One region of the Streptomyces sp. NPDC021080 genome, then DNA from elsewhere that is predicted to be linked to it. Evidence: riboswitches for the same ligand, from Rfam matches in the RefSeq annotation. Region 1 holds a riboswitch; the other holds the start of a gene.
The links. A riboswitch is a leader RNA that binds a small molecule or an ion and turns the genes downstream of it on or off. The one in region 1 is predicted to bind cyclic di-AMP.
Positions count from the first base shown of each region.

Region 2: linked by a shared signal. The riboswitch ahead of ACH4S8_RS13860 (M23 family metallopeptidase) and the one ahead of ACH4S8_RS39680 (transglycosylase SLT domain-containing protein) in region 1 are both predicted to bind cyclic di-AMP.

Region 1 is NZ_JBIRQM010000023.1:104,967-108,380, forward strand. It holds gene ACH4S8_RS39675 (HAD family hydrolase) at 1-339, shown strand, start outside; gene ACH4S8_RS39680 (transglycosylase SLT domain-containing protein) at 496-1,257, opposite strand; cyclic di-AMP (ydaO/yuaA leader) riboswitch at 1,261-1,453, opposite strand; gene ACH4S8_RS39685 (polyprenyl synthetase family protein) at 3,052-3,414, shown strand, end outside.
Region 2 is NZ_JBIRQM010000005.1:125,242-128,655, forward strand. It holds gene ACH4S8_RS13850 (M16 family metallopeptidase) at 1-292, shown strand, start outside; gene ACH4S8_RS13855 (M16 family metallopeptidase) at 289-1,677, shown strand; cyclic di-AMP (ydaO/yuaA leader) riboswitch at 1,893-2,050, shown strand; gene ACH4S8_RS13860 (M23 family metallopeptidase) at 2,063-2,827, shown strand; gene ACH4S8_RS13865 (GntR family transcriptional regulator) at 3,023-3,414, shown strand, end outside.

The sequences.
Region 1 (3,414 bases):
CCGTCCCTGTCCGACGACGAGTTGGCGTCCGCGGCACGGGGAGTGGTCGGTTCGCTGGCGACGGTCACCATGTCGGGGCCCGGAACCGTCGAACTCCAGCCATGCGGGGTGACCAAGGCGACGGGCCTGGCTCTCGCCGCGGCGCACCTCGGACTCACGCCGTGCGCGACGCTCGCCTTCGGTGACATGCCCAATGACATCCCGATGTTCGACTGGGCGGCCCGGGGTGTGGCGATGGCCAACGCCCATCCGGAGCTGAAGGCGGTGGCCGACGAGATCACCCTGTCGAACGAGAACGACGGGATCGCCGTGGTCCTGGAGCGCCTCTTCGGCTTCTAGGGGCGTCGGCGCATCCGTGACGCACCTCCTGCACACCTCGACACATCCCAGCGCTCCGATGCACCCCTACACACCCCTGTACACCCAACGCACCCGCCGACGGGCCGGGGAGGCGCCGTCGGCGGGTGCGGGTGAAGAAGGGGGTGCGGGGCGGGATCAGTAGGCGCCGTTGACGTTGTCGATGGAGCCGTAGGTCTTGGCCGCGTAGTTGCAGGCCGCGGTGATGTTCGCGACCGGGTCGTAGATGTTCATCGACGTGCCGGCGACGTGGTACGCCTGGAAGGTGGGGTCGATGACCTGGAGCAGACCCTTGGAGGGGATGCCCGCGGCGGCGTTGGAGTCCCAGTTGTTGATGGCATTGGGGTTGCCGGAGGACTCGCGCATCACGTTGCGGTGGATGCCGTCGTAGCTGCCCGGGATGCCCGCCTTGGCCATGACGTCGAGGGATTCCTTGATCCAGCCGTCGAGGTTGTTGGCGTACGTCTTGACGGAGGCCTGGGTGACGGTGGTCGTCTTGGACTTGGCGACGGCGGAGGTCGCGTTCGCCGTGGTGCGGACGGTCGTCGTCCCCAGCGACTTCGTGCCGACGGTCAGCTTCAGGCCCGGACGGATCAGGGCCGGGTTGTCGCCGATGACGGCGCGGTTCGCCGTGTACAGCTTCTTCCAGCCGCCGCTCTTGGGGTACTTCTTCGCCACCTTGGAGAGGGTGTCGCCCGCGACCACCTTGTAGGTGATGAGGTGCACGTTGGGGACCACCGCGGTGTGGGCGGCCTGGGGGGCCTGGGCCGGGGTGGCGGCGCTGGCGCCGGTGGCGCTCACGAGCGGGAGGGCGAGGGCGATGCCGCCCGTTCCGGCGGCGATCATGCCCCGGGTGATGACGTTGGTCTTCGTGCGGCGGTGCTTGCCTCGTATGGGCATGACGAATTTCCTCTCCGACGCCTGCGAGGTGAGCTGTCGGGTTCGGGCGGGAGATGCCCGGCCGCGCTGTGAGCGCGGCTTCACCCCTAGCCGGTCCGTTATGTCCGGATCGGCGGCTTACCTGTGGTTCCCCCGCTCCTGCCGTGCGTGGGTCGATGGGTTTCCGGGCGGCGGCAGGATTCGGCGATCCGCCCGGGGTCGACCAGAACGTATGCGAGAGCACATGTCCGAAACAAGGCGAGATTTGACTGCGAAGATCGCTTTCTCCTGGTTGGGGCGGTGGTGAAAAGTCCGATTGTGCCGGAATTGGATCCTCAACTTGCCTTTAGCGAAGGGGTTGGTCGGGAGCGGGTCCATGGCGGCGGCCGGACTCGCCGGTGACCCAACTCACGAGACCAAAGAGCATCAAGGAGGCATGCGGGGTAAATCGGGCATTGCGCTTGTGGTGGCGGCCGCTGCGGGGCCCTCCGGAGGGTGCCGAGCGGCCCTTCGTGCGGCGGGAATTGTGGCGCGGGACACGTCGGGGAGCGCGGCTCGTCGGGGACGGAAGCGCCGACCGCGCGGGAGCCGGACCCGACTCGGTGCGAGGTGAACTGCAGCCCGCGTCAAGGGAGTTCGCTGTAAGTGCGAGGTGCATGGGGTGAACTCCCGCACTCCGTAAGCCCCGTAAACCCCATAAGCCCCGTAAGCCCTGCAAGGTCCGTCGGCTGTGTCGGCTGTGTCGGCTGCGTGGCTCCGCCGGCCGGCCGTGCGCGGGATTCGCTTCTGGGCCCGGTGGAAGGCGACCCCGTCGCAGCCCTTGCAGGGGACGAGGCGCCCCGTGTCGACCCCCGTGTGCCGCGAGGAGCGCACCGGCGCCGGGGTGTCCCGGAGCGCGTACGCGGCCGGGGTCACCGAGAGGGAGGGCCGGGCGAGGTCGCCCACCTGGAGGTCCGGGGGTCCACGCGTACACGGTCGCCGGAGGGTGCGCGTCCATCACGTACGGGCGCAGGAGGGGGACGGAGGGCGCGTCCGTCTCCTCGTCCCCGCGCCGGTGGCCCCACCGGCGCGGCGTCTCCCGCGGGAGACCGATCGCCGGTCCGGGCGGCAGGTCCCGGTCCGGGTGCTGGCGGGACCAGGAGCCGATGAGGCCGCGCACGTCCACGTGGACGGGGGTGTGGCCGTGCCCGGCGTACCAGGGGTGGCGTTGCCGGTCGCGGCGCCGTTCCGCCGGTCAGGTGGTGAGGGGGGTGCTCCGGAAGTGTCGGTACGGGCTCCTCGGTCGGCGGCCTTCAGATCCGGGCGTGCAGACGGGTGCCGTCCGAGAGGGGGACGAGGGCGTCCTCATGAGTGATCTCGTAGGAGAAGGGCGTACGGATGCGCATGAGCGTCACCCCGATGGACGGAATGTGTCGTGCGGCACGGCTGGAGGACGGGAACCGTCCCGTCCCGGCCGCATGCGGTTCGGGCATGGCGGTGACACGGTCACCCCTTCCGGGTACTTCGCCGCATGTCGTCGTACGTCGCTTCGCATCATCCGATCATGGTCATACCGTCGGTGATTCGGATGGCGCCCGCGAGCCGGGGTACCCGCCGTTGGGGCACGCAGGTGCTTCCCGTCTGCCTTCCGGGTGTACTCCCGCACACCTCCTGGCGGAGCGAAGTGGGCCGGGGGACGGTGGGCGCTCGCGGTGATCGAAACCTGACCGGATACGCTGACTTGAGTGATGGCAGCGACACATCGACAAACCGTGTCATCGACCGAATGATCGACCGAGTTCGCCATGTGATCGTCAGCAGACAGGAGAACCTCTCGTGACCGTCGTCGGGCCGTTCGGGCTGAGCGTGCGGGACCAGGCTCTCGAAGCCGATGTCCAGGCCGGATTGGCGGCTGTCGAGGAGGGTTTGCTCGAAGCCACCAAGAGCGAGGTCCCGTTCATCACGGAAGCCGCCCAGCACCTCGTGCGGGCCGGCGGGAAGCGGTTCAGGCCGCTGCTCGTGATGCTCGCCGCGCAGTTCGGAGACCCCTACGCGCCGGGTGTCGTGCCCTCGGCCGTGGTCGTCGAGCTGACCCATCTCGCCACGCTCTACCACGACGACGTGATGGACGAGGCCGAGGTCCGGCGCGGGGTGGCCAGCGCCAACGCCCGCTGGGGCAACTCGCTGGCCGTCCTCACC
Region 2 (3,414 bases), on a different contig from region 1:
GGAGATGGAGCGCGCCCAGGCCCAGCTGGAGCGCGAATGGCTCGACCGGCTCGGCACCGTCGCGGGCCGCGCCGACGAACTGTGCCGCTACGCCGTCCTGTTCGGCGACCCGCAGCTCGCCCTGACCGCCGTGCAGCGCGTCCTCGACGTCACCGCGGAAGAGGTCCGGGATGCCGCCAGGGCCCGCCTGCGCCCCGACAACCGCGCGGTGCTCGTGTACGAGCCGACCACCGTCGAAGCAGCCGACGCGGCTGACTCCGCCGACGAGACCGACGAGGAGGCGGCGAAGTGACCGAGCTCGCCACCATGGACTTCCACCCGCAGCCCCAGGCCGGACAGCCCAAGCCGTGGGCGTTCCCCGCCCCCGAGCGCGGCACCCTGGACAACGGTCTGACCGTCCTGCGCTGCCACCGCCCCGGCCAGCAGGTCGTCGCCGTCGAGGTGATCCTCGCTGCGCCGCTGGACGCCGAGCCCGCGGGCCTGGACGGCATCGCCACGATCATGGCGCGCGCCTTCTCCGAGGGCACCGACAAGCACTCGGCCGAGGACTTCGCCGCCGAGCTGGAGCGCTGCGGTGCCACGCTCGACGCGCACGCCGACCACCCCGGCGTACGCCTGTCCCTCGAAGTGCCCGTCTCGCGCCTGGCCAAGGCCCTCGGCCTGCTCGCCGACGCCCTGCGGGCCCCCGCTTTCGCGGACAGCGAGGTCGAGCGGCTGGTGACCAACCGGCTGGACGAGATCCCGCACGAGACGGCCAATCCCGCCCGCCGTGCCGCCAAGGAGCTCTCCAAGGAGCTGTTCCCGGAGAGCGCGCGCATGGCGCGCCCGCGTCAGGGCACCGAGGAGACCGTCCGGAACATCGACGCGTCGGCCGTCCGCGCCTTCTACGAGAAGCACGTGCGTCCCGCCACGGCCACCGCCGTCGTCGTGGGCGACCTGACCGGAGTCGATCTCGACGAGTTGCTCGCCGACACGCTCGGCTCGTGGACCGGATCGTCCGCCGAGCCGCTTCCCGTCCCGCCGGTGAGCGCCGACGACACCGGCCGCGTGATCATCGTCGACCGCCCCGGCGCTGTCCAGACGCAGCTGCTCATCGGCCGGGTCGGCGCCGACCGGCACGACCGCGTGTGGCCCGCCCAGGTCCTCGGCACCTACTGCCTCGGCGGCACCCTCACCTCGCGCCTCGACCGGGTCCTGCGCGAGGAGAAGGGCTACACCTACGGCGTGCGGGCGTTCGGGCAGGTCCTGCGCTCCGCGCCGGACGGCACGGGCGCCGCGATGCTCGCCATCAGCGGCTCGGTCGACACCCCCAACACCGGTCCGGCGCTCGACGACCTGTGGAAGGTGCTGCGCACGCTCGCGGCCGAGGGACTGACCGACACGGAGCGCGACGTCGCCGTGCAGAACCTGGTGGGGGTCGCGCCCCTCAAGTTCGAGACGGCGGCGGCCGTCGCGAGCACGCTCGCGGACCAGGTCGAGCAGCACCTGCCGGACGACTACCAGGCGACGCTCTACCGTCAACTGGCCGCCACCGGCACCGTGGAGGCCACCGCGGCGGCCGTGAGCGCCTTCCCGACGGACCGCCTGGTGACCGTCCTGGTGGGCGACGCGGCGCAGATCGCGGAGCCCGTCAGGGCCCTCGGGATCGGTGAAGTCACCGTGGTGGCCGCCGAGTAGAACCGAAGTGACCGAGGAGGGCCCCGACTGCTGAAGAGCCGTCAGGGCCCTCTTCTTTTCGGGCACTCCTCGCGAGATGTCCGTATTCGTACGGCGGTTGCCGTTCTGCCCTGTGGGATGGATTACAAAAATCGTGATCCGTTTGTTGTTCGAAAGAGGCCCCGTCTAGCGTCGGTCCGACTGTTCGTCACGCAGTGCGCCGCGCCCGCGGCACCGGACAGTCATCGCCGAGTCCCCCATGACGCGAGTCAGGGGAGCCGGGGACCCACGCAGTCCCTGGGGTGAATCGGACGCCCTCCCCGGAGGGGGTCCGTAGGAGACCTTCCTGCTCCGAACCCGTCAGCTAACCCGGTAGGCGAGAGGGAAGGAAAGGATCAGCCTCTCCATGGCGTTCACCTGTGGCACCGGCAAGCATCGTCGTACGAGCCGGGTGCACGGCACCACCACGACCGCCGTCGGGGTCGCGGCGCTCACCACCACCGGTGTGATCGGCACCCTGGCCGCCCCCGCGTTCGCCGCGGAAGCCTCCGTCGAGCAGACCGGGCTGACCCAGACGGTCACCCTGAACGACACGGTCGCCGACCAGATCGACGCCCAGGCCTTCGCGCAGCAGCGCGCCGCCGACGAGGCCGCCGCGCGCAAGCAGGCGGAGCAGACCGCGCGAAAGGAGGCCGCGCAGCAGGCCTCCAAGCTCCGTGAGGCCAAGGAGCGCGCCGCCCGCGAGGCGGAGCGCAAGCGACTGAACACCTTCGTCATGCCGATCACCGGTTCGTACGTCTCCACCGGCTACCAGGCCAGCAGCAGCCTCTGGTCCTCCGGCAGCCACACGGGTGTCGACTTCCACGCCGCGTCCGGCACCTCGGTCCACGCCGTCGGCTCCGGCACGGTCGTCACGGCCGGCTGGGGCGGCGCGTACGGCAATCAAGTCGTGATCAAGATGCACGACGGCACGTACACCATGTACGGCCACCTGTCGTCCATAGGGGTGTCCGTGGGGCAGGCGGTCACTCCGGGGCAGCAGATCGGCCTCTCCGGGGACACCGGCAACACCACGGGACCGCACCTCCACTTCGAGGCCCGTACGACCGCGGAGTACGGCTCGGACATCGACCCGGTCGCGTACCTGCGTTCGCACGGCGTCAACGTCTGACGACCGCTTCGCGGCTTCTCGCCGCTTTCGTTGCCCCGGCTCATCGAGCCGGGGCTTCGTCGTTTCCGGACGCCGTCTGTCCAAAAAATATCCATGGATTCAGGCATGCCATCGGAAATTCAGGCTTCCTGCAATAGAGTCACTGAAGAAGCGTCAATCGACGGCGTTTCACGGGGATTAAAGCGGAGGTCGGTCATGCGTATTCCGGCGCACTCGGTGTGCACGGCGATCCGTGATGACATCGTCGCGGGTGTCTACGAGCGCGGCGGCCGGCTCACCGAGGAACTGCTCGCGCGGCGCTACGGCGTCTCGCGCGTCCCCGTGCGCGAGGCTCTGCGCACGCTGGAGGCCGAGGGTTTCGTCGTCACCCGCCGGCATGCGGGCGCGTGTGTCGCGGAGCCCACCGAGCAGGAGGCCGCGGACCTCCTGGAGATGCGCATGCTGCTGGAACCGCTGGGCGCGGCGAGGGCCGCGCAGCGGCGCACGGAAGCCCATCTCAAGGTGCTGCGCGGTCTGGTCAGGCTGGGGCAGGAGCGTTCCAGGCGAGGCCACAGCGAGGATCTGCGCTCGCTCGGCGGCTGGTTCCA